Regions from separate parts of the Kitasatospora sp. NPDC092286 genome, predicted to be linked through region 1. Evidence: riboswitches for the same ligand, from Rfam matches in the RefSeq annotation. Region 1 holds a riboswitch; each other region holds the start of a gene.
The links. A riboswitch is a leader RNA that binds a small molecule or an ion and turns the genes downstream of it on or off. The one in region 1 is predicted to bind cyclic di-AMP.

Region 1 (10,338 bases):
GCTGCTCGCCACGGCCGCCGAGGAGACCGGCTGCCCGAGCGCCGCGCCGCTGGGCGCCTACCCGACGGTGGGCCAGCTGATCGCCTCCACCTACCTGGCCGCGCTGCCGGTCCCCGACCCCGGGGCGTACGCCGGGGAGAGCGGGGAGACCGCCGCCGAATAGCGCGGCCGTCCGACGACGCCAGGGCCCGGAACGCCTCCGTTCCGGGCCCTGCGGACGTCCGGACGGCTCAGGAGCGGCCACCCACCCGGGTGGTGGGCGCGGCGGCGCCCCTGAGCCTGAGCGCGGGCGGCTGCACCGGCCGGGCCCGGGCGGCGAGCGCCGGCACCGGCCCGACGGCGGCGTTCCACTGCGGTTGCGCCGTACCGCCGCCGTCCGCCTTCCGCACCTGGAGCGCCTCGGAGCGCCCGGCCCGGCGCAGCACGATGCTCCTGGGCGGCGCCGACTCCGGGTCCATCCAGAGCTCGTTGCCGCCGAACTCGCAGTCCAGCACGGCCACATCGTCCGGTTTGCCGTCCGCGGCGGCGCGGAAGGCGGCCCCGGCCTTCCGGTAGCCGGTGAACCGGCTGCGGCTGAACGTGACGGCCTCCCCGGCGAGTTCGTGCCGGGCGGCGTCGATCAGCAGCCCGTCGAAGAGGCTGCCCTTGTCCCGGCCGAGCGCGTGCGGGGCCACTCCCCCGGCGGCGTTGCCGTACAGCACGCTCGCGGTGTAGTCGAAGTCGTTGAGGTAGGCGCCGTGTTCGATGCCCCGGCCGCCGTTGTGGTAGGCCGCGAACTCGGTGACCACATGGTGATGCCGGGCGTTCAGCCAGACGAAGATGCCGTCCTGCAGGTTGTTGTGGGCCAGGCAGCGCTGGAAGGTCCACACCCCCTCGCTGTTCTCCGGCCACTCGTGGCCGGAGGCGCCGGTGGAGCCCTGGACGCCGACGGCCACGCAGTCCACCGCCCGGCCGCCGGTGCCCGCGCCGAGGTTGAACCCCGTCAGGCGGTAGGCGCGCGGGTTGGGTTCGAGCCGGGTGCGGGAGGCCACGCAGGACTCGTGGACGATGTCGTCGGACGGGCGCTGCGGGGTACGGGTGTCCGGCGGGCCGTCCCACCAGGCGGCGTCCTCCCAGGTGTCGTGGCTGACGCAGCTGCGGAAGGTGATGCCGTGGCTGGCGTGCGGCACGAAGGCGTGGCTGCCCGCGTCGCGGACCACCACGCCCTCGACGACGGTGCCCCGGGTGGTGTCGCCGAGCATGTGGAAGTGCAGCCCGTACCGGCCGAGCACGGGCGCGGTGACGGGGACGGTGCCGTCCTGGCCCTTCCAGGTCTCCTCGGTGTCGGCGCGCGGACCCACCCAGCGCAGTGCGGCGTGCCGTACGTCGGCGTGCCGGGAGCCGGTGACGTGGACGTGCGCGCGGCCCTTCGCGGTGCCCTCGACCCGGACGCCGCAGGTCACGTTGAGCAGTTCGGCGCCGACGGTGACGCCCCCTCCGGCGGTCACCCGGGGGTGGGCGTACCTCAGCGGGGAGTCCAGGGTGACGGTGGATCCGCTGACGGACCGGACGGTGACCAGGTCGTAGCGGGCGGAGAAGTCCTCGGCGTCGGGCGGGCCGGTCGGGGTGACGGCCAGTTCGTCGCCGGGCAGCCGGCCGGTGGGCTCGGCGGCCAGGCCGATGGAGGTGTCACCGGCCCGCAGCTCGCGGTCGGCACGGACCCAGGCGGTCTTGGCCGCGCCGTCCAGCCGCAGGCAGCCGGCGCCGGTCACCCAGAGCCCGGTGTCGGTGTCGGTGTCGGTGTCGACCACCTTGGCGCCGTCGCCCTGGAAGCGCCGCTCGTCCACGGACGGGAAGCGGACGGTGTGCACGGCGGCGCCCTCGGGGGCGAGTGCCAGGGTGCCGCGGATCTCGACGTTGCCGTCCGAGGCGAGGGTGAGGGTGCGGTCGGCGGCGAAGGTGAGTGCGCCGGTCGGCTCGACCAGCGGCGAGCCCACGGTGGCATCGGTGTCGAGGAGCACCCGGTCGGCGATCCGGACGGCGCTCCGCGGGCCGGGTACCGCACCGCCCCAGCCGGCCGGGTCGGACCAGCGGCGGCCGGCCAGGTCGACGGTCGGTGCGGCGGCGGGCCCGGCCCCGGAGGTGCCGACGGGCGGCGGCCCGGCGGGCCGGTGGTCCATGCCCGCGCCCTCGGCGGGGGCCGCGGCGGCGTCGGTGGGGCCGTCCGGGGCCACGGGCATACCGGGCATGCCGGTGGCCGCGACGGGCTGCGTCCGCCCGGTCAGCGAGCGCCGCAGGATCTCCTCGCCGCCGACCGCGGCGAACACCGTGCCGACCGCCGGCCAGCGCCGCATCGTCCGGCGGCGTACGGGAGTTCGGGGCCGTTCGGGCGATATGTCCACTCTGTGGCGTTTTGCCCGGCGGTGCACCCCCCGAGGCCTGACGGTCGGGCGCCCGGCACGCGGGTCCTCGTCCTTGGCCATCACCGCGCAGCCCTCCCGCCGGACGGCCGCGTCGGTACTGACGTCCTGAAGCACAGGCAGTTGGGTCCGGCCGCAGGGGCGTTGCCGAAAATCGGTCATTTCTGATCATGATGGACAGCCAATCAACCCCTCACCCGTAAACCGTGACGGGCATCACACATGTTTGCGGTTTGAACGGGAGTCTGCTTAACGTGCTCCCCGTTCGTGGCTACACGAACCCAGCCCATCCGCAACGCCGAGTCCTGCCGTCGGTTGTGCTGGCAGCGCAGAAACGCACCACGGCAGGAGCGGGGGACCCACAGGTAAGTCGCCCCGGACCGGTTCCCGAAACCGGTTCAGGGCTAGGGGTGAAGCCGCGCCAAGGCGCGGCCGGGCAACTCCAGCCCGAATCCGACAGCTCACCTCGCAGGCGTGGGAGAGGATCGCGTCTTCATGCTGCCCGTCAACGGCACCAGTCTGCCCCGTCGCGCCCGCCGCCTGATCGCCGCCGTCGGCGTCGCGGGTGTCGGCCTGACCGTCCCGTGCCTCACCACCGGCACCGCCTCCGCCGCCCCGGTCGCCACCTGGGACAAGGTCGCCCAGTGCGAGAGCGGTGGCAACTGGGCCATCAACACCGGCAACGGCTTCTACGGCGGCCTGCAGTTCACCTCCAGCGCCTGGGCCGCCTTCGGCGGTACCGCGTACGCCCCGCAGGCCCACCAGGCCACCAAGGACCAGCAGATCGCGGTCGCCGAGAAGGTCCTCGCCTCGCAGGGCCCCGGCGCCTGGCCTGTCTGCTCCGTCCAGGCCGGCCTGACCAAGGGCGGCACCCCGGCCGCCGTCGACACCTCGGCCGCCGCGAAGCCGGCCGCCACCCCCGCGCCGAAGCCCGCCCCGCAGGCCCCCGCGCAGACCCCGGCCCCGGCGAAGAGCCAGGCCCCCGCCGACTCCGCCCAGGCCAAGGGCGGCAGCCAGGCCCAGCCGACCGACTACACCGTCATCGCGGGCGACTGGCTCTCCTCCATCGCCGACAAGAACAACGTCCAGGGCGGCTGGGAGCGGCTGTACGAGCTGAACCGCGGCACCCTGACCCAGGGTCCGCACGTCATCTACCCGGGCCAGCAGCTCGCCCTGGGCAAGGGCGGCCAGGCCCAGCAGTCCGGCCAGGGCGCCACCGGCGCCTCCACCGGCAAGCCGGCCGCGCAGGCCCCCGCCGCCAAGCCCGCCGCCAAGCCGGTCGCCAAGCCCGCCGCCCCGGCGCAGACCCAGGCCCCGGCGCAGACCGCCACCGGCAGCATGGCCGCCGCCGTCTCCTTCGCCCAGTCGAAGGTCGGTCAGGCCTACATCTACGGCGGCACCGGCAACGGCGGCTGGGACTGCTCCGGTCTGACCCAGGCCGCGCTGCGCGCCGCGGGCGTCTCCGTCCCGCGCGTCGCCGCCGACCAGGCCGCCGCCAGCACCCACGTCTCGCTGGACAGCCTGCTCCCGGGCGACCTGCTGTTCTGGTCCAACAACGGCAAGGACTCCGGCGTCTACCACGTCGCGATCTACATCGGCGGCGGGAAGTACGTCGAGGCCGCCAACCCGAGCTCGGGCGTGCGGACCCAGACCGTCGCCAACTGGGCCCCGGACTTCGCCGGCCGGGTCTGACCCGCCGGGCGTGCCCGGCACGCCCCCGACCCCGAGGCCCCCGGGGAGAGTCTGGTCGCTCTCCCCGGGGGCCTCGGCCTGTCTCCCCCGGCCGTCGCGCACCGGCCGGGTACCGGCGGGGCCACCGGTGGTCAACGCGGGCGCCGGCAGGGCATGCTGCTGCTCCGTACCCGAGGAGGAGTCACATGGCCCAGGTCACCGTCACGCTCGACGCCGATCTCGCCATCGACGCGATGACGCTCTCCGGCACCACGAACCCGCAGGACGCCGTCGAACTGGTCCCGCGCGACCACCTCGCCCGGGGCCGGCACACCGGGACCCGGACCGGCGACGCCGCCGACGGACAGCGGGTGAACCAGGAGCGCCCCACCGTCCAGGAGGGCTGAGCGCGGCCCCGGCACCGGTTCACCGCGGGCAGGCCCCGGTGGAGCCGCGCATCACCAGCTCCGGCTGGAACATGAACTCCCCGCGCTGGGCGGCGTTCGCACCGACCTCCTCCAGCAGGGCGTCGACGGCGGCGGTGGCCATCGCCTCGACCGGCTGGCGGATGGTGGTGAGCGGCGGCTCGGTGAAGGCGATCAGCGGCGAGTCGTCGAAGCCGACCACCGAGACGTCCTGCGGGACGGCCAGGCCCCGCTGACGCACCGCGCGGATCGCGCCGAGCGCCATCATGTCGCTGCCGCAAACGATCGCCGTGCAGCCCTTGTCGAGCAGCGCGCCGGCCGCCGCGTGCCCGCCCTCCACGCTGAACAGCGTGTGGTGGACGAGGTCCTCGGCCTCCTCCTGGGTCTTGCCGAGCACCGCCCGCATGGCCGCCGTGAAGCCCTCGATCTTGCGCAGCACCGGTACGTACCGCCGCTGCCCGACCGCCAGACCGATCCGCTCGTGGCCGAGTTCGGCCAGGTGCTGGACGGCCATCCACATCGCGGCCCGGTCGTCCGGCGAGATGAACGGCGCGTCGATCTTCTCGCTGTAGCCGTTGATCAGCACGAACGGCACCTGCCGGCCGGCCAGCCGGGCGTACCGGTCGTGGTCGGCGGTGGTGTCGGCGTGCAGGCCGGAGACGAAGACGATGCCCGCCACGCCCCGGTCGACCAGCATCTCGACCAGTTCGTCCTCGGTCGAGCCGCCGGGCGTCTGGGTGCAGAGCACCGGCGTGTAGCCGTGCCGGCTCAGCACCTGCTCGATCACCTGGGCCAGCGCGGGGAAGATCGGGTTGCTCAGCTCCGGGGTGATCAGCCCGATCAGTCCGGCGCTGCGCTGGCGCAGGCGGGTCGGCCGCTCGTAGCCGAGCACGTCCAGCGCCGCCAGCACGGTCTGCCGGGTGGCGGCGGAGACGTTCGCCTTGCCGTTGAGTACGCGGGAGACGGTGGCTTCGCTGACCCCCGCCTGCGCCGCGATGTCTGAGAGTCGCGCCGTAGTCACGGTCCCAGAGCCTATTGCAACCACGTCAGACCGCCCACCAGCCGGTGCTGTCCGGGGCCAGCACGGTCTCGCCGCCGTCCACCTCCAGGTCGGCGGAGGCGAGCAGCAGCCGGCCGGGCACGGCTATCCGGACCGGCTGGTCGGTGGTGTTCACCGTGCACACGAACGAGCCGCGGCGGAACGTCAGGGTGCCCTCGGGGCCGTCCAGCCACTCGACCTCGGTGCCGGCGCCCAGCCCGGGCTGCGCACGCCGGACGGCCAGCGCACTGCGGTACAGCTCCAGGGTGGACGTCGGGTCACCGGTCTGCGCCTCGACGCTGAGCGCGGCCCACTCGGCGGGCTGGGGCAGCCAGCTCGGGCCGCCGGCGGTCGGGCCGAAGCCGTACGGGGCCTCGGTGCCGGACCACGGGATCGGCACCCGGCAGCCGTCGCGGTAGCCGTCCTGGCCCGCCTGACGGAAGAACGACGGGTCCTGGCGGACCTCGTCGGGCAGGTCCGTGACGTCCGGCAGGCCGAGCTCCTCACCCTGGTAGATGTACGCGGAGCCGGGCAGCGCGAGCATCAGCAGGGTGGCGGCACGGGCGCGGCGCAGGCCGAGGCCGCGGTCGCCGGCGGTGCGGATCTGGGTGCCCAGGCCCGGCGGGTTGGCGAAGCGGGTGGCGTGCCGGGTGACGTCGTGGTTGGAGAGCACCCAGGTGGTGGGGGCCTCCACCGGGCGCATCGAGTCGAGCGAGAGGTCGATCACCTCGCGCAGCTCGGCGGCGTCCCAGGAGGTGCCCAGGTACTGGAAGTTGAAGGCCTGGTGCAGTTCGTCGGGGCGGACGTAGTTGGCGGTGCGCTGGACGGTCGGGGTCCAGGCCTCGGCGACGCCGATCCGCTCGCCCGGGTACTCGTCCAGGATGGTCCGCCAGCTGCGGTAGATCTCGTGCACGCCGTCCTGGTCGAAGAACGGCATGACGTCGTTGCCGAGCAGCTTGAGCTGGTCGGCGCCGCCGAGGTCGGGCAGGCCGGGGGCCTTGACCAGGCCGTGGGCGACGTCGATCCGGAAGCCGTCGACGCCCATGTCCAGCCAGAACCGCAGGATCGAGCGGAACTCGTCGGCGACGGCCGTGTTCTCCCAGTTGAAGTCGGGCTGCTCGGGGGCGAACAGGTGCAGGTACCAGTCGCCCGGGGTGCCGTCCGGGTTCTCCGAGCGGGTCCAGGCCGGGCCGCCGAAGATGGACTCCCAGTCGTTGGGCGGCAGTTCGCCGTTCTCTCCCTTGCCCGGACGGAAGTGGTAGCGCTCGCGCAGCGGCGAGGCGGGGCCGTCGCGCAGCGCCCGCTGGAACCACTCGTGCTGGTCGGAGGAGTGGTTGGGGACGAGGTCCACGATGATCCGCAGGCCCAGCTCGTGGGCGTCGCGGATCAGCGCGTCGGCGTCCAGCAGGGTGCCGAACATCGGGTCCACCGCGCGGTAGTCGGCCACGTCGTAACCGGCGTCGGCCTGCGGCGAGGCGTAGAACGGCGAGAGCCAGACCGCGTCCACGCCGAGGTCGCGCAGGTAGGGCAGGCGGCTGCGGATGCCGGGCAGGTCGCCCATGCCGTCGCCGTTGGAGTCGGCGAAGCTGCGCGGGTACACCTGGTAGATGACCGCGTCCCGCCACCAGTCTCTGGACGCGCCGGTGCTCGCCTCGTGAGCGGTGGCGTCGGCGGCGGGCCGGGAGGTGTCGGCCAGGTTCTGGGTCATGGACGGTATCCCTTGGGGACTAGGCGGTGGATACGGCAGCGGTCAGGACTTGGAGGCGCCGGCCGTGAGACCGGTGACCAGGTGACGCTGCACCAGGTAGAAGAGGGCCGAGGAGGGGATCGCGATCAGGACCGCGGTCGCCGCCATCAGGTTCCACTGGGCGTCGTGCTCGCTGACGAAGGTCTGCAGGCCGACGGCGAGGGTGTACTTGTCGGAGCTGAGCATGAAGGTGGAGGCGAAGGCCACCTCGGCCCAGGCGGTCAGGAAGGAGTAGAACGCCGCCACCGCCAGGCCCGGCCGGGCGAGCGGCAGCACCAGCCGCCAGAAGGTGCCGAACGGGCTGAGCCCGTCGACCCGCCCGGCCTCGTCGATCTCCACCGGGATGGTGTCGAAGTAGCCCTTGAGCAGCCAGGCGCAGTACGGGACGGTGGTGGTCGAGTAGACCAGGATCAGTCCGAGGTAGCTGTCCAGCAGGCCGAGGTCGGAGAGGATCGTGTACATCGGCACGATCAGCACCGCGATCGGGAACATCTGGGTGACCAGCAGCGACCACATCAGCGGCTTGTGGCCGGGGAAGCGCATCCGGGAGACGGCGTAGCCGGTGGTGGCGGCGATCAGCACGCCGAAGACCGTGGTGACCCCGGAGACCAGGAACGCGTTGCCGAACCAGGTGAAGAAGTCGGTGTCGAACAGCACCGTGTGGTAGTTCGACAGCGTCATCTTGTCGAAGATCTCGCCGGGGTGGAGGTAGTCCGTCTTGTCGGGGCCGAGCGAGACGTAGAGGATCCACGCCACCGGGAAGAGCGCGATCAGGCTGGCCAGGATCAGCGTGCCGTGCGACAGCGTCTTGACCAGCGGGCTCGCCTCGCCGCGGCGGCGGACCCGGGCCGGCTTGGCGGCCGGGGTGGCCGCGCCCGCGGTGCGGACGGTGGGTCGGTCGGTGGTGGTGCTCATCGGGGGTACCTGCCTTCGTGGTCGCTGGGGTTGCGGGGCGTCAGCCGTTGGCCTGCTCGTTGCGGGCGAGCCAGCGCCGGTAGAAGGCGGTGAAGACGATCAGGATGGAGAGCAGGATCACGCCGTAGGCGGCGGACTGCGCGTAGTCCCGGGGCTGCTGGCCGAAGCCGAGGCGGTAGGCCCAGGTGACGAGCAGCTGGGCGTCGGGCGCTCCGCTGGTGCCGAACAGCAGGAAGATGACCGCGAACTGGTTGAACGTCCAGATCACGCCGAGCAGGACGACGGTGGAGGAGACGGTGCGCAGCCCGGGCAGGGTGACGTACCGGAAGCGCTGCCAGGGGGTGGCGCCGTCCATCTCGGCGGCCTCGTACAGCTCGGCCGGGATCGACTGCAGGCCGCCGAGCAGCGAGATCATCATGAACGGCACGCCGACCCAGGTGTTGACCAGGATCGCGGCGGCCTTCTGTGCCAGCGGGTCGTCCAGCCAGCCGGGTTCGGGCAGGTGCAGGGAGGAGAGCAGCCCGTTGACGGCGCCGCCGTCGGCGAGCATCAGCCGCCAGGAGAAGACGGTGACGAAGGTCGGCACGGCCCACGGCAGAATGAGCAGCATCCGGTAGACGGCGCGGCCGCGCAGCTTCTGGTTGAGCAGCAGGGCCAGGCCCAGGCCGATGGTGTAGTGCAGGAAGACGCAGAGCGCCGTCCAGGTGATGGTCCAGACGAAGTGCGACCAGAAGCGGTCGTACGAGCCGGGGCCCCAGAGGATGTCGGCGTAGTTGTCGAAGCCGACGAACTTGTAGCTGGCCGGGATCTCGTTGACGCCGATCTTGCGGGCGGCGTTGAGGCTGTTGGCGTCGGTGAGGGTGAGCCAGATGCCCTCGGCGAGCGGGTAGAGCACCAGCACGCCGAGCACCAGCACCACCGGCGTGATCATCGCGTAGGCGTACCAGTGCTTGGCGTAGGAGCGCTTGAGCCGCTCCATCGGGCCCGGACGCGAATCGCGCTCCCGGCTGCCCTTGCCGGTGGCGCCCTGCACGGCGACTGACATCGATTGACACCTTCTCAGGAGGTCCGCCGCCCGCTTCGGCGACTGCTGGTACGGAGCTGGCCGTCCGGCCCGCCGGGAGGGAGCGCGGCGGGCCGGACGACGGGGGCTTGTCGGGGAAGCCCCCGGACTACTTGGCGAAGCCCGGGAGGAGCTTGGCGTAGTCGGTGGCGACGGTGTTCAGGCCGTCCTGGGTGCCGGTGCCCTGGGCCACCTTGCCGAGGTTGGTACCGAGCGAGGCGAACAGCGAGCTGTACTCGGGCAGTTCGGGGCGCGGCTTGGCGCTGCCGAGCACGGCCTGGAAGCCCGCGATGCCGGGGTCGGCCTTGACCTCGGGGGTGAAGGCGTCGGCGCGGGTCGGCAGGGTGGAGTTCTTCTGCGCGATGAACGCCTGGCTCTCGGCGGAGGTCATGAAGGCGGCGAACTTCTCGGCGGCGGCCTTGTGGGCCTGGTCGGCGCCGGCGTAGACGGAGATGTTGTGGCCGCCGGTGGGGGCGCCGGCCTTGCCGGCGGAGCCGGCCGGGACGGGGGCGATGCCGAGGTTGGTCTTGTCGGCGAACGCGGAGCCCTTGTAGATGTTGGTGATCTCCCAGGGGCCCTGGATGATGGCCGCGACCTTGCCGCTGTTGAAGGCGTCCATCATGTGCGCGTAGGCGTCGGTGGTGACGTCGGCCTTGACGGTGCCGGGCGAGGTGAACAGCGACTTGTAGGTCTCGATGCCCTTGACGGCCTCGGGCGACGCGACGGTGATCTTCTTGGTGGCGGCGTCGACGGTGTCGGTGCCCTCGCCGAACAGGAACGGCATCGCGTAGTAGCCGTCGGCGGCCTTCAGCCAGAAGCCGTCCACGCCGGCCTTCTCCTTGACGGCGGCGGCGGCGGTCTTCAGCTCGTCCCAGGTCTTGGGGGCCTCGGTGATACCGGCCTTGGTGAACAGCTCCTTGTTGTAGAGCAGGCCCAGGGTGTCGGTGACCAGCGGGACGCCGTAGATCTTGCCCTCGTACTTGGCCTGCTGGACCAGGCTGGGCTGGAAGGCGGCGGAGTCGGCGGCGGCCGGGGTGCCGTCCAGCGGCTCCAGGTAGCCGGCCTTGGCGAAGGCGGCG
Region 2 (10,338 bases), on a different contig from region 1:
TGGCGGTGTAGAAGGGGCGGGCGGCGGGGGCGCGCCAGTCCAGCAGCAGCGGCTCGTACTCCTCGTCGGTCAGTCCGGTGCGGCCGATGTGGTGAACGGTGCCGTCGCGTGCGTCGAGCCGGCCGAAGCAGAGGCCGCGTTCGACGGCGTCCAGCCGGGCGCACCGGCGGGCGGCCTCGGTGGCACGGACCTCGCGCTCCAGCCTGGCCTGGTGGGTACCGCCGGCGCCGGCCTGGGCGAGGACGCCGTCCAGGGTGCGGCGGGTCTCCTCCCGGACGGTGTCCAGTCGGGCGTACAGCCGGGTGAGGCAGGCCTGTTCGGTGCGCAGGGCCTCGGCGAGCGCCTCGGCCGCCGACGGCTCCGGGGGTACGGCAGGGTTCGCCGCCGGTTCCGGATGTGCTGGTGCTCCCGGGCGGGCTGTCGGTTCCGCTGGAAATTCGTCCATCGATGTGGTATCCTTGCGGTGAGGAGTTTGTAGTGCCTCTAATTTTCCGTGCTCAAGTGACCCAGCCTACCCGATGCGCGGCCGTTCCGGCTGACCTCGGCTGTTAGGCTTGCGAAGCGTGAGCGCGAAGCCCCAGATCCCCAATGTCCTGGCCTCCCGGTACGCCTCGGCGACCCTGGCCCAGCTGTGGTCCCCCGAGCACAAGGTGGTCCTCGAGCGCCACCTGTGGCTCGCCGTCCTGAAGGCCCAGCAGGACCTCGGTGTCGAGGTGCCCGCCACCGCCGTCGCCGACTACGAGCGCGTCGTCGACCAGGTCGACCTCGGCTCCATCGCCGCCCGTGAGCGGATCACCCGCCACGACGTGAAGGCCCGGATCGAGGAGTTCAGCGAGCTCGCCGGTCACGAGCAGATCCACAAGGGGATGACCTCCCGGGATCTGACCGAGAACGTCGAGCAGCTGCAGATCCGCCAGTCGCTGGAGCACGTGCGGGACCGCACGGTGGCCGTCCTGGTCCGCCTCGGCCGTCTCTCCGCCCAGCACGCCGAGCTGGTCATGGCCGGCCGTTCGCACAACGTGGCCGCGCAGGCCACCACCCTGGGCAAGCGCTTCGCGACCGTCGCCGACGAGCTGCTGGTCGCCTTCAGCCGCCTGGAGGAGCTGATCGCCCGCTACCCGCTGCGCGGGATCAAGGGCCCGGTCGGCACCGCCCAGGACATGCTGGACCTGCTCGGCGGCGACACCGACAAGCTCGCCGAGCTGGAGCGCCGGGTGGCCGGCCACCTCGGCTTCCAGAACGTGCTGACCAGCGTCGGCCAGGTCTACCCGCGCTCGCTGGACTTCGAGGTGCTCACCGCCCTCGTCCAGCTCTCCGCCGCGCCCTCCAGCCTGGCCAAGACCATCCGTCTGATGGCCGGCCACGAGCTGGTCACCGAGGGCTTCAAGGAGGGCCAGGTCGGCTCCTCCGCGATGCCGCACAAGATGAACACCCGCTCCTGCGAGCGCGTCAACGGCCTGGCCGTCATCCTGCGCGGCTACGCCTCGATGACCGCCGAGCTGGGCGGCGACCAGTGGAACGAGGGCGACGTCTCCTGCTCGGTGGTCCGCCGGGTCGCGCTGCCGGACGCCTTCTTCGCCTTCGACGGCCTGCTGGAGACCTTCCTGACCGTCCTCGACGAGTTCGGCGCCTTCCCGGCCGTGATCGAGGCCGAGCTGGACCGCTACCTGCCGTTCCTGGCCACCACCAAGGTGCTGATGGGTGCGGTGCGGGCGGGCGTCGGCCGGGAGACCGGGCACGAGGTCATCAAGGAGCACGCCGTCGCCTCCGCGCTGGCGATGCGGGCCGGCGCCCGGGAGAACGAGCTGCTGGACCGGCTGGCCGCCGACGAGCGGATCCCGCTGGACCGGGCCGCCCTGGACGCGCTGCTCGCCGACCGGCTCTCCTTCACCGGTGCGGCCGGCGCCCAGGTCGCCGAGGTGGTCCGCCGGGTCGAGGCCGTCGCGGCCGCGTACCCGGAGGCCGCCAAGTACGCGCCGGGCGACATCCTCTGACGCCCCGTCTGCACTGACGCCGCGCCTGCGCCGGTGTGCCGTCAGTTCGCCGAGGGCCCTGCCGCCGTTCCGGTGGCGGGGCCCTCGGCCGTTCCGGCGTCGACGTGGCCCGGGTCGAGCGGCGGGGCGTTGGTGCCGCAGGACCACTGGCAGTCCGGCTCGGCCACCGGGCGGTGGTCCTCGGGGGCCAGCACATTGCCCCGGACGGTGGTGACGGCCACCATCGCGCCGGCGACCAGCAGCCCGGCGCAGATCAGCATCGCGGTGTGGAAGGCCGAGTCCACCGAGGCGGGCACCCGGTAGGCCTCGCCGCTGAGACCGGCCAGGGCGGGCAGGGCGGCGACCGCGAGCAGGCCGGCGGCCCGGGCGGCGGCGTTGTTGACACCGCTGGCGATGCCCGCGTGCCGGACCTCCACCGCCGCCAGCACCGTGGCGGTCAGCGGCGCGACCAGCAGCACCATCCCGCAGCCCAGCACGGTGACGGCGGGCAGCACGTCCGCCCAGTACGAGGCGCCGGGGCCGATCCGCAGCATCAGCAGCACACCGCCCGCGCAGAGCAGCGGGCCCACGGTGAGCGGCAGCCGCGGGCCGATCCGCTTGCCGAGCCGCCCGGCGCGTGCCGACAGGGCCAGCATCAGGACGGTGACCGGGATCAGGGACAGCCCGGAGACCAGCGGGGAGAACCCGGAGACCGTCTGCAACTGCACCACCAGGAGGAAGAACACTCCGCTGAAGGCCGCGTACACGCAGAGGGTGACCAGGTTCACCGCGGTGAACAGCCGGGAGGAGAAGAGGCCGAGCGGCAGCATCGGCTCCGGGCTGCGGCGCTCCACCGAGACGAAGGCCGCCCCCAGCAGCAGGCCGGCCACGCCGGTCACCCAGACGGACGCGGACACCCCTCCACCGGCCGCCGTCAGCGCGTAGGTGATCGCGCCCAGGGTCAGGGCGGCGAGCAGTGCGCCGAGGACGTCGAACCGGCCGGTCGCACTCTCGTCCCGGCTCTCCGGCACATGCCGGGCCGCCACCGCGACCACCAGGACGGCGAGCGGGACGTTCAGCAGGAAGATCCACCGCCAGCCGGGGCCGTCCACCAGCCAGCCGCCGAGGAACGGCCCGACCGCGGCCGACACCCCGCCGAGGCCGGACCAGAGGCCGACCGCCGCCGAGCGGTCGTCCGGGTGGAAGACGGCCTGGAGCATCGCCAGTGAGCCGGGGGTGAGCAGGGCGCCGCCGATGCCCTGCACGGCGCGGGCGATGACCAGCACGCCGATGGTGGGCGCGGCGGCGCAGGCCGCCGAGGCGACCGCGAACCAGACCACGCCGATCAGGAACACCCGGCGGCGGCCGTAGCGGTCGCCGAGCGCGCCGCCGAGCAGGATCAGCCCGGCCAGGGTCAGCAGATAGGCGTTGAGCGTCCATTGCAAGGCGGCGAGGGGGGCGCCCAGATCGGCGCCGATCCGGGGCAGGGCGACGTTCACCACGGTGCCGTCGAGCATCGCCATGCTGGAGCCGAGCACCGTCGCCAGTAGTACCCAGCGACCCTGCGCGGTGCCCAGGCGCAGGGTGCCGGCCTCGGAGGTGGCCACCGCCCGATCGTGCGCCCCGCGGGCCGACGTGACAAGGGTCACCGGGGGGTGTGTCGGCGAATGGCATTCCGTAGGTGATCGCATGCGTACTGACGCGGATATCGGCGGAGTGTCGCCGGGCGGTCGCTCCAGGTCAATGGATTGTGTGCGTACTGTGCAGCCGATCATTCGGAGTGTCACGACGCCTCGGGGCTTTGTGGTGACTTCACGTGATCGACATTGCTTAGCCCGTACGGATGGGTTTTAGTTCAGCGACCGCCCGGCCACGGCCCGGGCGGCCACCGGGTGGAACGCCTAGTCCTGCCGCTGCCCGGTGGTGCGAACTGAACTCTGTACGGCAGGAGCGGGGGACCCAAAGGTAAGTCGCCGGACCGGAATTCACGGTCCGGCTTGGGGTGAAGCCGCATTGCGGCCGGGCAACTCCAGCCCGAACCCGACAGCTCACCTCGTAGGCGTCGGAGAGGAAATCTTCCATGCCCGCACAGGCTCGTCGTATCGCCCTGCCCCGCGCCGCCCGCATCGGTATCGCCACCGCCGTCACCGGCGCCGCTTTCGCCCTTCCGCTGGTGACCGCGATCAGCGCCCAGGCCCACACCGCGCCGGCCGCGAAGCCCCGGCAGAGCAACTCCTCGACCGCCGACGCCGCCCCGGCCGCCGCCCCGCAGCAGGCCGCCCCGGCAGCCGCGCCGGTCGAGCAGAGCTACCAGGTCGTCGGCGGGGACACCCTGTCGAAGATCGCCGACGCCAAGCAGGTCGAGGGTGGCTGGCAGGCGCTGTACGAGCAGAACCGCTCGGTCGTCGGTGCCAACCCGAACCTGATCTTCCCGGGCCAGAAGCTCGCGCTCGGCGCCAAGGCCGCCGCTCCGGCCGAGGCCGCCAAGCCGGCCGCCCCGGTTGCTCCGGCCGCTCCGGCCGCCGCGCCGAAGCCGGTTCAGACCGCCAAGCCGGTCAAGCCCGCCCCGCAGACCCCGGTCCAGACCAAGATCGAGGTCGCCAAGCCCGCCACCCCGGCCCCGGTTACCGTGGCCGGCGTCGCCAGCTACGTCTCCCCGGTCGCCAGCCCGAAGCTCGGCACCGCCTACGGCGTGGCCGGCTCGATGTGGTCCTCCGGCCACCACACCGGCGCCGACTTCGTCGTCTCCACCGGCACCCCGCTGCGCGCCGTCGCGGGCGGCACCGTGGTGAAGGCCGGCAACGGCGGCGCCTACGGCAACGAGGTCGAGATCAAGCTCGCCGACGGCAAGTACGCCCAGTACGCGCACCTGTCCTCGATCGGCGTCAGGATCGGCCAGACCGTCACCGCCGGCCAGCAGATCGGCCTTTCGGGCGCGACCGGCAACGTGACCGGTCCGCACCTGCACTTCGAGATCCGCACCGGTGCGGGGTACGGCACGGACGTCAACCCGATCGCCTACCTGCGGGCGCACGGCGTCGCCATCTGATCGGGCATCAGAACCACCGCTGGGTGCGGGGCGTACGGCCACTCGGGATGGTCATGTCGGGTGACCGCTCGACCGGGTGATCGCCGCACCGACAGTGGCACCCTGGGCGCGGGACACGCCCAGTCGGCCGGCCCGGCTCGCGAGAAATCCTCTCGCGAGCCGGGCCGGCCGTTTTCGTTTTACGTGACGCCAAGGGAAGTTGACGTCTGGTCAGCCACGTTGACCGGTGGCCTGGTTCAGATCCGGTGGGCGGGCAGCGCGCGGTGCGCGGCGGTCAGCAGCTGGTGTACCCGGTGGCCGAACTCTTCCGCGTCCCGGGCGGGTTCGGGGAAGACCAGACGGACGTCGCGGTGGCCGTGCGGGTGGTCCAGGCGCAGCACCAGGCCGTACCGGTCGAGGGCCAGCGGGCGGATCCCGGGCCGCTCGGCGAGCAGGTCCGGGTCGAGCAGGCGGGTGAGCACGGCGAGCGCGTCCGGGTGGTCGTCGGCGAGGTGGGTGAGCAGGCCGGCCTCGTAGCGGGCGAGCGGGTCGGGCCCGGCGAGGGCGAGGTCGGCGCCGGTCAGCGCGGTGGTGCCGTACGGGGTGGAGAGGACGGCGTGTGCGACGTCCAGGCGCAGGTGGACGCCGAGCCCGTCGTCGGCGAGGTGGGCCAGGTGGAGCCGGCCGGCCAGGGAGAGCCGGCCGCGGACGCGGTCGCGGACGGCGACCGGGGCGATGTCGGTGAGGTCCAGGACGACGGCGAGCCCGTCCTGCGCGCGGGTGGCGGCGAGGGTGAGCGGCGCGTCGAGGGGGGCGTGGAGGCGCAGCCGGGAGCCCTGTACCGCGATCGGGGTGTCCAGCTCATGGTGCTCGCCGCAGGCGCGGATCACCACGGAGGAGGTGGCGGTGAGCAGACTGCAGACCCGTTCGGCGGCGGTGGGTTCGGGCGCCTCCGGCGCCTCGGGTGCCGTGGTGTCCACGGGGCTCATGGCTGACCTCCAGTAAGTTAGGTGAGCCTAACCTAATCGTGCCGAGGGGTGCTGGCAAGCGTGGCGTATGTTCACCTAGGCAATATCCGGCGCTTGCAAGTATCTAGATGGTAGACGTATTGTCGGCGCTGGTAGTTGCACATGCAATCGTCTTGGAAAGCAGACTCTCATGCCCCTCGCGCTCCTGGCGCTGGCGATCAGCGCCTTCGGCATCGGCACCACCGAGTTCGTGATCATGGGCCTGCTGCCCGAGGTCGCCGGCGACTTCTCGGTGTCCATCCCCACCGCGGGCCTGCTCATCTCCGGCTACGCGCTCGGCGTCGTGGTGGGCGGACCGCTGCTCACCGTCCTCGGCACCCGGATCCCCCGCAAGGGGATGCTGCTGATGCTGATGGGCCTGTTCATCGCCGGAAACCTGGTCTCGGCCGTGGCGCCCGCCTTCGGCCTGCTGATGGTCGGCCGGATCCTCGCGGCCTTCGCGCACGGCGCGTTCTTCGGGATCGGCTCGGTGGTCGCGGCCGATCTGGTCGCCCCGCAGAAGCGGGCCGGCGCCATCGCCCTGATGTTCACCGGGCTCACCGCCGCCAACGTCCTCGGCGTGCCGATGGGCACCCTGCTCGGCCAGCACTTCGGCTGGCGGTCCACCTTCTACGTGGTCGCGGCGCTCGGCGTGATCGGGTTCGCCGGCATCGCCGCGCTGGTGCCCGTCCAGCGGCGCGCCGAGGGGGCCCGGCTCGGCCCGGAGCTGGCGGTCTTCCGCCGGCCGCAGATCTGGCTCGCGCTGACCATGACGGTGTTCGGCTGGGGTGGCATCTTCGCGATGTTCACCTACATCACGCCGATGATGACCGAGATGGCGGGCTTCGCCGACACCAGCGTCACCTGGCTGCTCTTCCTGTTCGGCATCGGGCTGTTCGTCGGCAACCTGCTCGGCGGCTGGTTCGCCGACCGCGCGCTGATGCGCAGCCTGTACGTGATCCTGGCGGTGCTGGCGGTGCTGCTGTTCGCCTTCACCTTCGCCTCGCACAGCAAGGCCGGCGCGATCATCACCATCCCGCTGATCGGCCTGTTCGGCTTCGCCACCGTCGCGCCGCTGCAGAAGCGGGTGATGGACCAGGCCGCCGGCGCGCCCACGCTGGCCTCGGCCGCCAACATCGCCGCGTTCAACCTGGGCAACGCGCTCTCCGCCTGGCTCGGCGGGCTGGTCATCTCCGCCGGGCTCGGCTACGACGCGCCGAACTGGGTCGGCGGGCTGCTCACCGTCGCCGCGCTGGGCGTCGCCCTGCTCTCCGGCACCCTGGAGCGGCGCGAGGCCAGGGGCGCCGCCCGGGTGGTGGCGCGCGGCGCGGCCGCCGAGCAGGCGGTCACCGCCGGCCGGTGACGGCGGACGAAAGCGCCGGGGCCCGGACGGCCGACTGGTCGTCCGGGCCCCGGCGCGTACCGCCTCGGGCGGCTCAGCCGATCACGGCCTGCGCGTCGATCTCGACCAGCATCGGCTCCTGCGGCAGCTCGACGAAGATCGTGGTGCGGCAGGGCTTCACCCCGCCGGCCTTGACGTTCTCGTCGATGAACTCGGCGTAGACCTCGTTCATCAGCGGGAAGTCGGCGCGCTTGGTCAGGTAGACGCGGAACATCACCACGTCCTCGATGGTGGCGCCGCCGGCCTCGACGATGGCCTTGACGTTCTCCAGCGTCCGCCGGGTCTGCGCCTTGACGTCGCCGTGGTACAGGTACTCGCCGGTGGCCGGGTCCTGCGGGCCCTGGCCGGAGACCTGCAGGATCGGGCCCTTGCGGACGCCCTGGGAGAACATCCAGGCCGGGGCGGGGGCGCCGTCGGTGCGGATCTCGGTCTTGCCGTTGACGGGCTGCTGGTCGCTCATGCGGTGCTTCCTCGGTTGGTGATGGTGGGTCAGGCGGTCGGGGCGGCCGGTCCGGCGTGCGGCGGCTGGCCGCAGTCGGCGGAGACGGCGCGGGTGGTGGCGAGCAGTTGCGGCAGCAGTTCGAGCACCTGCTCGTAGGGGAGCACGACGTCCGGGACGGAGATCGACGCGGCGGCGACCACCTGGCCGCTGGCGTCCCGGATCGGCGCGGCCACGCAGTTGATGAAGGCCTCGTGCTCGGCGTGGTCCTGCGCCCAGCCCTGGGCGGAGACCTTCTCCAGCTCGGCGAGCAGGGCCTCGGGGGTGGCCAGGGTGTGCGCGGTGTGCGGGATGAAGTCGATCCCGGCCACCACCCGGCGGCGCTCGGGCACCGGCAGGTCGGCGAGCAGCACTTTGGAGACGGCGGCGCTGTGCAGGGCGGCGCGCAGACCGATCCGGGAGTACATCCGCACCGGGTGGCGGGAGTCGTACTTGTCGATGTAGACCACCTCGCCGCCCTCGTACGCGGCCAGGTGGACGGTCTGACCGGTGGCCGCGTTCAGCCCGGCCAGGTGCGGCGCGGCGATCCGGCGGATCCCGCGCTGTTCCAGGGCGAGGCCGGAGAGGGCGAAGAGTCCGGCGCCCAGGTGGTAGCGGTAGGCCGGGTCCCGGTAGACGAAACGTTCCTCTTCGAGGCTCTGGAGCAGCCGCAGCACCGTGGTCTTGTGCACGCCGAGCACCTCGGCCAGCTGGTCGAGGGAGCGCTCGCCCTCACCGAGCTCGGCGAGGATGCGCAGGGCGCGGGTGACGGTCTGGCTCATCGTGCTCCAAGGGCCGGGGACGCGGCCGGTCGAGGGTCGGGGGCACCGCCCCCGGCCACGGGCAGTACCGGGGACACGATGCCATCCGCCGAGACCCGGGTCGCGGCCCAGTCCCCCGGGGAGGCGGTCAGCAGGGCGGTGACCACCGGCTCGGGCGGCAGCTCGGCCTGGTCGCCGTGGGCGGTGAGCGCGCAGGCCGCGCTGAGGTGGCCGAGCCGCAGCCGGCTGCGCTGGTCCAGGCCGCGCACGGTGGCGGCCAGATAGCCGGCCGCGAAGGCGTCGCCCGCTCCGGTGGCCTCGACCACCTCGACGGCGAGGGCCGGCTCGGTGACGGCGGTGCCGTCCCGGTGCAGGGCCGTGACCATTCGGGCGGCGTCCTTGACCACCACGGTGGCGGGGGAGGGGAAGAGGCGGCGCAGCGCGTCCGGGTCGCCGGTGCCGAAGGCGGCCTCCGCCTCGTCGGAGCCGAGCAGCAGCACGTCGGCCGCGTCCAGCAGGGGCGGCAGGACGGCCGGGTCGCGCTCGCGCCACAGGGCCGGGCGCCAGTTCAGGTCGAAGCTGACCAGACGGCCCGGGCGGCGGTCGGCCAGCAGAGCGCGAAGCAGCTCCAGACAGTCGTCGGAGAGGGCGGCGGTGATGCCGGACAGGTGCAGCAGCCGGGCGCCGGCCAGCAGCCGGGCGGCGGCCGGATCGTCCAGCACGGCGGGGGAGAGCGCGGACGCCGCGGAGCCGCGGCGGTGGTAGTGCAGCCGGCTGCGGCCGGGCCCGAGGTCGTGGCGGCGGCCGGTGCTGCCGCCCACCTCCTTGAGGTAGAGGCCGGTCGGGCGGTGCGGGTCGACGGCGACCGCGGACACGTCCACCCCGCGTGCGGCGACCTCGCCGGTCAGGCGGCGGCCGAAGCCGTCGTCGCCGACCCGGCTGATCCAGGCGCTCGGCACACCGAGCGCCGCCAGGGCGCCCGCCACGTTGGACTCCGCGCCGCCGACCGAGAGGTGGAAGTTCTCCACCGACTCCAGCGGGCCCGGCCGGTCGGGCAGCAGGACGGCCATCGACTCGCCCACGCACACCGCCTCCACCGCCGGGGTGCGGCGCGGCGGGGTGCCCGAGCTCACGGCCTGGTCCTGTCGTGGCATCTGCTGGGCTCCTCGTGTCCTGCGGCTGACCGTTCCGTTGACCTTCGTCCGGCGCCGATGCTAGAACCGTGATGCCAGCATGTGCAACCCTCGTTGCGTATGTTGCAACATCGGCGATGGAGGAAGACCGTGGAACAGACCTTCGCAAGCAGCGGCACCGGGCCGGGCATCGACGCCGGCAAGGTGGCGGCCCTTGCCGACGAGGTGCTCGACTGGCGGTTCAAGGCACTGCCGCCCGAGGCCTGGGGGCTGAGCGTCCGCGACTACCTCGCCACCCGGCCCGCCCTCGCCGGCCTCGGCACCCCGCTGCTCACCCTGGACGCCGCCGCGGTCGACCACAACGTGCGGACCATGGCCGAGTGGTGCGCCAAGGCGGGGGTGGCCCTCGTCCCGCACGGCAAGACGACCATGGCGCCCGCGCTCTGGCAGGCGCAGCTCGCCGCAGGCAGTCACGGCATCACCCTCGCCAACCTGCCGCAGGTGCGGGTGGCCCGGGCCTTCGGCGTCCAGCGGATCCTGCTCGCCAACACGCTGC
Region 3 (10,338 bases), on a different contig from region 1:
TCCCGGATCGCCGAGGAGCACCCCACCGACCCGTTCTCGGTGGACGACGTGGCCGGGGACATCGTCGAGAAGCTGATGTACCGCCACCCGCATGTGTTCGGGGACGTCGAGGCCGAGGGCGCCGCCGAGGTGGAGGCGAACTGGGAGCAGCTGAAGGCCGCCGAGAAGTCCGAGCGCGAGTCGGTGCTGGACGGCGTGCCGGCCGGGCTGCCCGCGCTGGCGTACGCGGCGAAGCTGGTGTCGCGGGCGCGCCGGGCGGGCTTCACGGGCGTGCCGGACGAGCCGTACGAGCTGCCCGCCGAGCTCACGGCGGAGTCGGCGGGCAGGCTGCTGCTCGCGGTGGCGCAGCGGGCGCACGACGCGGGGGTGGACGTGGACGCCGCGCTGCGGGCGGCGGCGCGCGGCTACCGGGACGCGGTGCGCGCGGCCGAGGGGCTGAAGCCCGAGTAGCCGGGACTGCCCGGGCGGCCGGCTGCCCGGGCAGTCCCGGCAGGGGTCAGACGGGCTGGACGCTCTCCACCGGCCGGCGCTGCGGCGGGACGACCTCACCGATCGCCTCGCCGACCAGGGCGAGCAGCTCGGCGAGCCGTTCCAGGTCGAGGTGGTCGGGCAGCTCGGCGAGCGAGATGATCCGCTCGCCGTCCGGACCGGCCACACAGAACAGGTCGATCGGGCCGAGGTGCTTCTCGGCGGTGTCGACCAGGGCGGCGATGTCGCTCGGGCGGTGGATGTCGCCGCAGACGCCGACGACCGGGCAGCCCGGCCGGTCGAGCTCGGCGGCGAGGTCCTCGGCGATGCCGACCCGCAGGTCGGCGACGAGCACCCCGGAGGCGCCGGCGGAGGTGAAGCGGCGGGCGAGGTCGGCACCCGACCCGCCGTCGAGTACGGCGATGACCACGACTGCCCCGGCTACCCGCATGGTGCGCTCCTTCCAGTGGACGGCACCGCACCGTCGCCCACATTTTTTCGTTGGAGGATCGTAGGCACGTCCTGACCCTCCGCAACAGGGATTACCCCTCAGGTGACCAGGCTCACGCCTGCCGGGCCGGACTTACCCACCGGATACGGTCGTCCCATGCCAGTTCAGCCCGATTCCGCCCGCCCGCCGCTTTTCACGTGGGAGTTCGCCGCCGACCCGTACCCCGCGTACGCGTGGCTGCGCGAGCACGCGCCGGTGCACCGCACCACCCTGCCGAGCGGGGTGGAGGCCTGGCTGGTGACCAGGTACGCGGACGCCCGGCAGGCGCTCGCCGACGGCAGGCTCTCCAAGAACCCCGCCCACCACAGCGGGCAGGCGCACCGCACCGGCCGGGTGGGCATTCCGGGGGAGCGGCAGGCCGATCTGATGACGCACCTGCTGAACATCGACCCGCCGGACCACACCCGGCTGCGCCGGCTGGTGTCGAAGGCGTTCACGCCGCGCCGGGTGGCCGAGTTCGAGCCGCGGGTGCAGCAGCTCACCGACCGGCTGATCGACGGCTTCGCGGAGCGCGGCTCGGCGGACCTGATCCACGAGTTCGCCTTCCCGCTGCCCATCTACGCGATCTGCGACCTGCTCGGCGTGCCGTCCGAGGACCAGGACGACTTCCGGGACTGGGCGGGCATGATGATCCGCCACGGCGGCGGTCAGCGCGGTGGCGTCGGGCGCGCGGTACGGAAGATGCGGGCGTATCTGCTGGAGCTGATCCACCGCAAGCGGGCCGACCTCGGCGACGACCTGATCTCCGGTCTGATCCGGGCCAGTGACCACGGCGAGCACCTGACCGAGAACGAGGCCGCGGCGATGGCCTTCATCCTGCTCTTCGCCGGCTTCGAGACGACCGTCAACCTGATCGGCAACGGCACCTACGCGCTGCTGCGCAACCCCGGCCAGCGGGCCCTGCTGCAGGACTCGATCGTCCGCGGCGAGACCGCGCTGCTGGAGACCGGCATCGAGGAACTCCTGCGCTACGACGGCCCGGTGGAGCTGGCCACCTGGCGCTTCGCCACCACCCCGCTGACCATCGGCGGGGTGGACATCCCGGTCGGTGACCCGGTGCTGGTGGTGCTCGCGGCGGCGGACCGGGACCCGGCGCGGTTCTCCGACGAGAACACCCTCGACCTGGCCCGGACGGACAACCCGCACCTCGGCTTCGGGCACGGCATCCACTACTGCATCGGCGCCCCGCTGGCCCGGTTGGAGGGCCGGGCCGCACTGGCCACGCTGCTCTCCCGGCTGCCCGATCTGCGGCTTGCCGAAAGCCCGGAGAATCTGCGGTGGCGCGGTGGTCTGATCATGCGTGGACTTCGTGAACTGCCGGTCGAATTCACCCCGGAGAGGCCGTCGTCCGAGACCGTCGACTGAGGTTTCCGGCGCGTCAGTCGGGTGCCGTCGACCCGCTCCACGTGGCCTGAATCACCATTAAACCGGACATAGCACCTCGGTTGGTAGGCGCATGACCACGGGCCGTAATTTCTGTGTGATGTGGGCGATATGAGCTTGTGATTGATGTGATGATCTGTCTAACCTCCCTGGAGTCCGCTGCTGCGGACCTCGTGCGCGGGACGCCGAATCCTGCCCGCCGCGTCACGGGAAATCGACCAGAACCCTTGGGCAGGGGCGGGGGAACCAGGTTTGTTGCCGTCCCCCACGGCTTGGGGTGAAGCCGCCCGCGCGGGCCGAGACGTTCCGCGTGACGCGGCCGGGCCACCTCCCGGTCCGAACCCGACAGCTCACCTCGCAGGCGTGCGGAGAGGGACATCTTCATGCTGTTCGTTGGAACTGGCCGTCACCGTCGTCGTACCCAGGCCGAGAAGGCCATCGCCGTCGCCGGTGTGGCCGGCGTCGGACTCGCGATGCCGCTCCTCACCGCCTCCGGTGCCTCGGCCGCCCCCGCCTCCACCTGGGACGCGGTCGCCCAGTGCGAGAGCGGCGGCAACTGGAGCATCAACACGGGCAACGGCTTCTACGGCGGCCTGCAGTTCACCTCCAGCACCTGGAAGGCGTACGGCGGCAACGCGTACGCCGCGCAGGCCAACCAGGCCAGCAAGGCCCAGCAGATCTCGGTCGCGGAGAAGGTCCTCGCCTCGCAGGGGCCGGGCGCCTGGCCGGTCTGCTCCCAGAAGGCCGGCCTGACCAAGGGCGGCGCCCCGGCCGCGGTCGACACCTCCGCCGCCGCCAAGCCCGCCACGCCGAAGCCGGCCCAGCCGAAGCCGGTTCAGCCGCAGGCCCAGAAGCCCGCGCAGAAGCCCGTCCAGCAGCAGGCCCCGCAGCCGGCCGCGAAGCCCGCCCAGCCCGCGCAGCAGAACACCCAGGCCCCGGGCTTCTCCGGCAAGGCCGGCTGGGACGCCGACGCGAAGGTGTACTGGTACCAGAACAACGGCGCCTGGTACTGGACCAGCCACCAGAGCGTCTACCAGCAGTACGCCGGCCAGGCCGCGAGCCAGGACTTCCGCCCGGCGGCCGCCCAGAGCGCCCCGGCCGCCGCGCCGAAGAGCGGTCACGGCTACACCGTCCAGTCCGGCGACACGCTGTCCACCATCGCCGCCGCCCAGGGCGTCTCCGGCGGCTGGCAGGCGCTGTACGACGGCAACCGCGGCACCGTCGGCGGCAACCCGAACCTGATCGTCCCCGGCCAGGTGCTCACCCTCGGCTGAGTCCCGCACAGGCGACAGCGGGCGAAGGGGGCCGGATTCGGCCCCCTTCGCCCGCTTCCGGCCCCGTCCATGGGGCAACCAGGTGAACTACCGGTGGGTAGGCAGGCCACACGCTGAGACGGGACCGAGGTCAGCGTGGCCCTGAGAGCCCGTGCGGTTAGGCTCTGGTCGTAACGACTCCGCAATCGTCCCGCCGACATCATCACCGTCAGCCGGACCCCTGCTTCCGCTAGGAGATGCCTCGTGCCGTCCATCGATGTCGTCGTAGCCCGTGAGATTCTCGACTCGCGTGGGAACCCCACGGTCGAGGTCGAGGTCGGCCTCGACGACGGCAGCACCGGCCGTGCCGCTGTCCCGTCGGGTGCCTCGACCGGCGCCTTCGAGGCGCTGGAGCTTCGCGACGGTGACAAGAACCGCTACTTCGGCAAGGGCGTGGAGAAGGCCGTTCTGGCCGTCATCGAGCAGATCGGCCCGGAGCTGGTCGGCTACGACGCCACCGAGCAGCGCCTGATCGACCAGGCCATGCTCGACCTGGACGCCACCCCGGACAAGTCCTCGCTCGGCGCCAACGCCATCCTGGGCGTCTCGCTGGCCGTCGCGCACGCCGCCGCCGAGGCCAGCGACCTGCCGCTGTTCCGCTACCTGGGCGGCCCGAACGCGCACGTCCTGCCGGTCCCGATGATGAACATCCTCAACGGCGGCTCGCACGCGGACTCCAACGTCGACATCCAGGAGTTCATGATCGCCCCGATCGGCGCGGAGTCCTTCTCCGAGGCCGTCCGCTGGGGCGTCGAGGTCTACCACACCCTCAAGGGCGTGCTGAAGGAGCGCGGCCTGTCCACCGGCCTCGGTGACGAGGGCGGCTTCGCGCCGAACCTGGACAGCAACCGCGAGGCCCTGGACCTCATCGTCGAGGCCATCCAGAAGGCCGGCTACGTCCCCGGCAAGGACATCGCGCTCGCCCTGGACGTCGCCGCCTCCGAGTTCCACGAGGACGGCGCCTACCAGTTCGAGGGCAAGGCGCTCTCGGCCAACGAGCTCATCGAGTACTACGCCGAGCTGGTCGCCGCCTACCCGCTGGTCTCCATCGAGGATCCGCTGGACGAGTCGGACTGGGACGGCTGGAAGGCCATGACCGTCAAGCTGGGCGACAAGGTCCAGCTGGTCGGCGACGACCTGTTCGTCACCAACCCGGTCCGCCTGGCCAAGGGCATCGAGACCGCCACCGCCAACGCGCTGCTGGTGAAGGTGAACCAGATCGGCTCGCTGACCGAGACCCTGGACGCCGTCGAGCTGGCCCAGCGCAACGGCTACCGCTGCATGATGTCGCACCGCTCCGGTGAGACTGAGGACGTCACCATCGCCGACCTGGCCGTCGCCACCAACTGCGGCCAGATCAAGACCGGCGCCCCGGCCCGCTCCGAGCGCGTCGCCAAGTACAACCAGCTGCTGCGCATCGAGGAGATCCTCGACGACGCCGCCGAGTACGCCGGCCGCGGCGCCTTCCCGCGCTTCAAGCACGAGGGCTGAGCCCTTCCGGCCCGGTCCCTCGGCCGTCCGGTAGCGCACGCCTGACCGGTGCCCCGCCGTTCACCCCGTAGGGTGGACGGCGGGGCACCGTCGCGACCAGGAGGGGAATCGGGAGATGGCAGGCTGGAGGATTCCGGGCTTGGCGGCCCGTCCCCGGTTCACGAGCCGGGCGACCGTCCTCGTCCTGGTGCTCTGCTCGCTGGTGGCGATCCTCGCCTACCCGACCCGCCAGTTCATCTCCCAGCGCTCCGAGATCTCCGCCCAGCGGGCGAAGGCCGAGCACACCCGGCAGCAGGTCGAGCAGCTGCGCCGGGAGAAGGCCCGCTGGCAGGACCCGGAGTACGTCAAGGCGCAGGCCCGCGCCCGGCTGCACTACGCGATGCCGGGGGAGACCCCGTACATCGCGGTGGACCCGGCCGGCCAGGGCGCCACCAAGTCCTCCGTCAGCTCGCCCGCCCCCTCCGAGGGCGCGGCCCACGGCCCGGTGACGGCGGCCAAGCCCTGGTACGCCAGCGTCTGGGACTCGGTCGACGCCGCCGACACAGCCGACACCGCCGCCCTGGCCCCGCCCTCTCCACCCGCCCCCGCCCTCGCTGGAGACAGCTCCCCCCATGACCACTGAGAACCACCCCACCGTCTCCGACTCCGACGTCGCGGCCATCGCCGCGCAGCTCGGCCGGGTCCCGCGCGGACTGCGCGCGGTCGCACACCGCTGCCCCTGCGGCAACCCGGACGTCGTGGAGACGGCCCCCCGGCTCGCGGACGGCACGCCGTTCCCGACCCTGTACTACCTGACCTGCCCCAAGGCCGCCTCGCTGATCGGCACCCTGGAGGCGGACGGCGTGATGAAGGAGCAGACCGCCCGGCTCGCCGAGGACCCGGAGCTGGCCGCCGCCTACCAGAAGGCGCACGAGGACTACATCGCCCGCCGGGACGCCATCGAGGTGCTGGAGGGCTTCCCGAGCGCCGGCGGCATGCCGGACCGGGTGAAGTGCCTGCACGTACTGGTCGGCCACTCGCTGGCGGCCGGACCGGGCGTCAACCCGCTCGGTGACGAGGCGATCGGCATGCTGGAGGACTGGTGGGCCAAGGGCCCGTGCGTCTCCGCCGACGAGGTCGAGGCCGCCGGTGGGCGGGTCGCGCGCAACCGCGCCAAGGAGCACGACCACGAGGCCGTGATCGCCGCCAAGCAGCGGAAGGCCGAGGAGCGCGCCGCGAAGAAGCGCGCCGCCGAGGAGGCCGGCCAGGACGACCGGGAGGCCGGCGCATGAGCGTCACCCGGGTCGCCGCGATCGACTGCGGCACCAACTCGATCCGGCTACTGGTCGCCGACCTGGACCCGGAGACCGGGGAGATCACCGACCTCGACCGCCGGATGGTCATCAACCGGCTGGGCCAGGGCGTGGACCGGACAGGGCGGCTGCACCCGGACGCGCTGGCCCGCACCTTCGCGGCCTGCCGCGAGTACGCGGAGGTCATCTCCGGGCTCGGCGTCGGCCCGGACCGGACCCGCTTCGTCGCCACCAGCGCCTCCCGGGACGCCGAGAACAGCGACGAGTACATCAGCGGCGTGCGCGGGATCCTGGGTGTCGAGCCCGAGGTGGTCAGCGGCGACGAAGAGGCGCACCTCTCCTTCGTGGGCGCCACCAAGGAGTTCACCGGTGGTCAGTTCCCGGCGCCCTATCTGGTCTTCGACCTCGGTGGCGGCTCCACCGAGTTCGTGCTGGGCACGCGGGACGTGCAGGCGGCCCGCTCGGTGGACATCGGCTGCGTCCGGCTGACCGAGCGGCACTTCGGCGGCGCCGAGCTGCCGACGCCGGAGCAGATCTCCGCCGCCCGGGCACACATCGCGGCCGAGCTGGACAAGGCCGAGGAGACCGTCCCGCTGACCGGTGCGGCCACCCTGGTGGGCCTGGCCGGGACGGTCACCACGGTCTCCGCGATCGCCCAGGACCTGCCCGTGTACGACTCCGAGGTGATCCACCACTCGCGGATCACCAGGGAGCGGGTGGCGCGGATCGCCGACGAGCTGCTGGCCGCCACCCACGCCCAGCGCGCGGCCATCCCGTCGATGCACCCCGGCCGGGTGGACGTGATCGCGGCCGGCGCGCTGGAGCTGCTGGAGATCATGGAGCGGACGGGCGCCGCCGAGGTGGTCGTCAGCGAGCACGACATCCTGGACGGCATCGCCTGGAGTATTGCCCGCTGACCTTCCGCGGGCCTTACCTCTCCGGCCCCGGAGCCCCGATCGGGGCTCCGGGGCCGGGGCGCGCCCGGGGCCGTGCGGGAAAGTTCGTGAATTTCTTCACATGACGATCCAGTCATTCGTCGCAGTCGTTGGCCCACTCCGTCCGAAATATGGGACCAAAGGTCCGTCCGGCGTGCCGACCGTTGGATCGTAGGTGAGGCTCCCCTGGGGGTTTGAAAATCGAAATCATGCACGGGAACCCAGGCGCGGCACGGATCGTTGCTGCTCAGCCGGGTCATTCGAACGCGCGTGCTCTCCCGGGGCTCCGGTGGGTGGTGGGGCTGTACTCCTGAGCCGGGAAATGGGCCGCGAAGTGTAGCACAGGGTGTCCAGAAGCTTGTGACTGGGCTCACGAAGGCTGCTCCGAACGGTGCTGGATACTTTCGGATATGAGCACCACGGAGCGTCCTCGCATCCTCATTGTCGGCGGTGGTTACGTCGGCCTGTATGCCGCGATGCGCATCCTCAAGAAGATGCGTTACGGCGAAGCGACCGTCACGGTCGTCGACCCGCGGTCGTACATGACGTACCTGCCCTTCCTCCCCGAGGCGGCCGGCGGCAACGTCGCGCCCCGCAACCTCGTTGCCCCGCTGCGCAGCGCCCTGAAGAAGGCGGAGGTGCTCACCGGTGCGGTCACCGGTGTGGACCACGCCCGCAAGGTCGCCACCATCCAGCCGGCGGCCGGCGACTCGTACGAGCTGCCCTTCGAGTACCTGGTCGTCGCGACCGGCTCGGTCTCCCGCACCTTCCCGATCCCGGGTCTGGCGGAGCACGGCATCGGCATGAAGACGGTCGAGGAGGCCATCAGCCTCCGCAACCACGTCATGGCGCAGCTGGACAAGGCCGAGTCCACCACGGACGAGGCGGTCCGCCGCAAGGCGCTGACCTTCGTCGTCATCGGCGGTGGCTTCGCCGGTGTCGAGACGATCGCCGAGATCGAGGACATGGCGCGCGACGCCGCCAAGATCTACCGGACCGTCAGCCGTGACGACATGCGCTTCATCCTGGTGGAGGCGGCCAACCGCATCCTCCCGGAGATGGGCCCGGACCTCGGTCTGTGGACCAAGGAGAAGCTCGAAGAGCGCAACATCGAGATCTACATCGAGACCTCGATGGACTCCTGCGTCGACCAGCACGTCGTGCTGAAGAACGGCGTCGAGGCCGATGCCTCCACCATCGTGTGGACGGCCGGTGTGAAGCCGAACCCGGTGCTGGCCAACTTCGGCCTGCCGCTGGGCCCGCGCGGCCACGTCGACACCGCCCCGACCCTGCAGGTCCAGGGCTTCGACTACGTCTGGTCCGCCGGCGACAACGCCCAGGTGCCGGACCTCGCCGCCGGCGAGGGCGCCTGGTGCCCGCCGAACGCGCAGCACGCGGTCCGTCAGGCCGCCGTCCTCGGCGACAACGTCATCTCCGGGATGCGCGGCTTCCCGCAGTCCGAGTACAAGCACAAGAACCTCGGTGCGGTGGCCGGTCTCGGCCTGCACAAGGGTGTGGCGATCCTCTTCGGCAAGTACAAGCTGAAGGGCCGTCCGGCCTGGTGGTTCCACCGCCTGTACCACGGCGCCATGGTCCCGACCATGAACCGCAAGATCCGCGTCTTCACCGACTGGACGCTGGCCGTGTTCCTGAAGCGCGAGGCCGTCGGCCTGTCGCAGATGGAGAAGCCGTTCGAGGCGTTCCAGGAGGCTACGGCGCCCGCGCCGAAGCCCGCCGTGGCGGCCAAGCCGGCCGCGGACAAGGAACTCGCCAGCAAGTAAGCGACTGACACCCCGGCGTGGGAGCGTCGGGGTATGAGTCGGAGGCCCTCCGCCCGGCAACGCCGCCGGACCACGACCTCCGTGGTGCTCAGCCGGCCCGTGCGACCGGGCGGAGTACAAGAAGTACGGGAAGTCCCCCGCCGAACCCTCCGGCGGGGGACTTCCCGTTTTCCTGTTCCCGGCTTCCCGGCTTCCCGGCTTCCGGCCTTCCCCGGCCGGCGGTCAGTCGGTCTTGATGCTCTCCAGGATGTCCAGCTTGGAGGCCCGGCGGGCCGGCCAGAAGGCGGCCACCAGGCCGACCACGCCGGCCAGTGCCAGGAAGAGCAGCAGCTGGCCGAAGGGGAGCACCGTGGTGAGGCCCTGCAGGCTCGACTTCAGCGTGCCGTTGATCGCCCAGGCCATGAAGCAGCCGAGCAGGACACCGATGCCGGCGCCGAAGACCGAGATCACCACGGACTCCAGCCGGACCATCCGCTTGATGCCGGAGCGGTCCAGGCCGATCGCCCGCAGCATCCCGATCTCGCGCTTGCGCTCGAAGACCGACATGGCCAGCGTGTTGATCACCCCGAGGATCGCGACGATCACGGACATCGCCAGCAGTCCGTACATCATGTTCAGCGCGAAGGTGATGGTCTGGCTGAACTCGTCGCGGACGTCCTGCTTGGACTGGACCTCGATCACCGGGTTGGCGCCGGTGGCGTCCTTGAGCGACTGCTTCAGCTTGTCGGTGGCGCCGTCGGCGCCCTTGACCAGGACGTTCCTGATGTAGGGCTGGGGATCGTGCTTGACGATCTCGCTGTTGGCCAGTGCGGCCCCGCCGACCATCCCGCCCTTCTGGTAGACACCGCCGACGGTGACCTGGCCGGTGGACTCGTCCGGGTAGGTGATCTTGACGGTCGAGCCGGTGGTGAGGTTGCCGTTCTTGGCGACATCCTCGTCGATCAGGATCTGGCCCTGGCCGAGCCCGGCGGTGGAGCCGCTGGTCAGCTTGACCGAGACGAGCTTGTCGAAGGAGTCCTGGTTCAGCCCGGTGATCTCCTGGTTCTTGCCGTTGAGGTCCCAGTAGACGGTGGTGAACGGCGAGGAGGCGGTCACCCCGGGGGTCTTGGCGATCTCGGCCGGGACCTTGTCCGAGAGGCTCATGCCGTTGGCGGCCCCGACCAG

Region 2: another riboswitch for cyclic di-AMP. It lies ahead of ACIQIB_RS05660 (peptidoglycan DD-metalloendopeptidase family protein); the one in region 1 lies ahead of ACIQIB_RS04545 (transglycosylase family protein).
Region 3: another riboswitch for cyclic di-AMP. It lies ahead of ACIQIB_RS27445 (transglycosylase family protein); the one in region 1 lies ahead of ACIQIB_RS04545 (transglycosylase family protein).

The regions. Positions count from the first base shown of each region.
Region 1 is NZ_JBIVRD010000002.1:401,037-411,374, reverse strand. It holds gene ACIQIB_RS04555 (hypothetical protein) at 1-163, shown strand, start outside; gene ACIQIB_RS04550 (hypothetical protein) at 231-2,333, opposite strand; cyclic di-AMP (ydaO/yuaA leader) riboswitch at 2,717-2,887, shown strand; gene ACIQIB_RS04545 (transglycosylase family protein) at 2,874-4,091, shown strand; gene ACIQIB_RS04540 (hypothetical protein) at 4,277-4,477, shown strand; gene ACIQIB_RS04535 (LacI family DNA-binding transcriptional regulator) at 4,497-5,516, opposite strand; gene ACIQIB_RS04530 (glycoside hydrolase family 13 protein) at 5,542-7,242, opposite strand; gene ACIQIB_RS04525 (sugar ABC transporter permease) at 7,285-8,196, opposite strand; gene ACIQIB_RS04520 (sugar ABC transporter permease) at 8,237-9,241, opposite strand; gene ACIQIB_RS04515 (extracellular solute-binding protein) at 9,369-10,338, opposite strand, start outside.
Region 2 is NZ_JBIVRD010000003.1:244,807-255,144, reverse strand. It holds gene ACIQIB_RS05675 (HelD family protein) at 1-445, opposite strand, end outside; gene purB (adenylosuccinate lyase) at 564-1,994, shown strand; gene ACIQIB_RS05665 (MFS transporter) at 2,036-3,496, opposite strand; cyclic di-AMP (ydaO/yuaA leader) riboswitch at 3,892-4,050, shown strand; gene ACIQIB_RS05660 (peptidoglycan DD-metalloendopeptidase family protein) at 4,054-5,022, shown strand; gene ACIQIB_RS05655 (DUF2470 domain-containing protein) at 5,259-5,990, opposite strand; gene ACIQIB_RS05650 (MFS transporter) at 6,160-7,371, shown strand; gene ACIQIB_RS05645 (RidA family protein) at 7,445-7,870, opposite strand; gene ACIQIB_RS05640 (IclR family transcriptional regulator) at 7,900-8,670, opposite strand; gene ACIQIB_RS05635 (sugar kinase) at 8,667-9,803, opposite strand; gene ACIQIB_RS05630 (alanine racemase) at 9,933-10,338, shown strand, end outside.
Region 3 is NZ_JBIVRD010000030.1:98,918-109,255, forward strand. It holds gene ACIQIB_RS27430 (MazG family protein) at 1-450, shown strand, start outside; gene ACIQIB_RS27435 (SDR family NAD(P)-dependent oxidoreductase) at 497-919, opposite strand; gene ACIQIB_RS27440 (cytochrome P450) at 1,076-2,344, shown strand; cyclic di-AMP (ydaO/yuaA leader) riboswitch at 2,569-2,740, shown strand; gene ACIQIB_RS27445 (transglycosylase family protein) at 2,746-3,636, shown strand; gene eno (phosphopyruvate hydratase) at 3,880-5,166, shown strand; gene ACIQIB_RS27455 (septum formation initiator family protein) at 5,306-5,788, shown strand; partial or broken gene ACIQIB_RS27460 (DUF501 domain-containing protein) at 5,760-6,272, shown strand; gene ACIQIB_RS27465 (Ppx/GppA phosphatase family protein) at 6,434-7,375, shown strand; gene ACIQIB_RS27470 (NAD(P)/FAD-dependent oxidoreductase) at 7,804-9,174, shown strand; gene ACIQIB_RS27475 (FtsX-like permease family protein) at 9,397-10,338, opposite strand, start outside.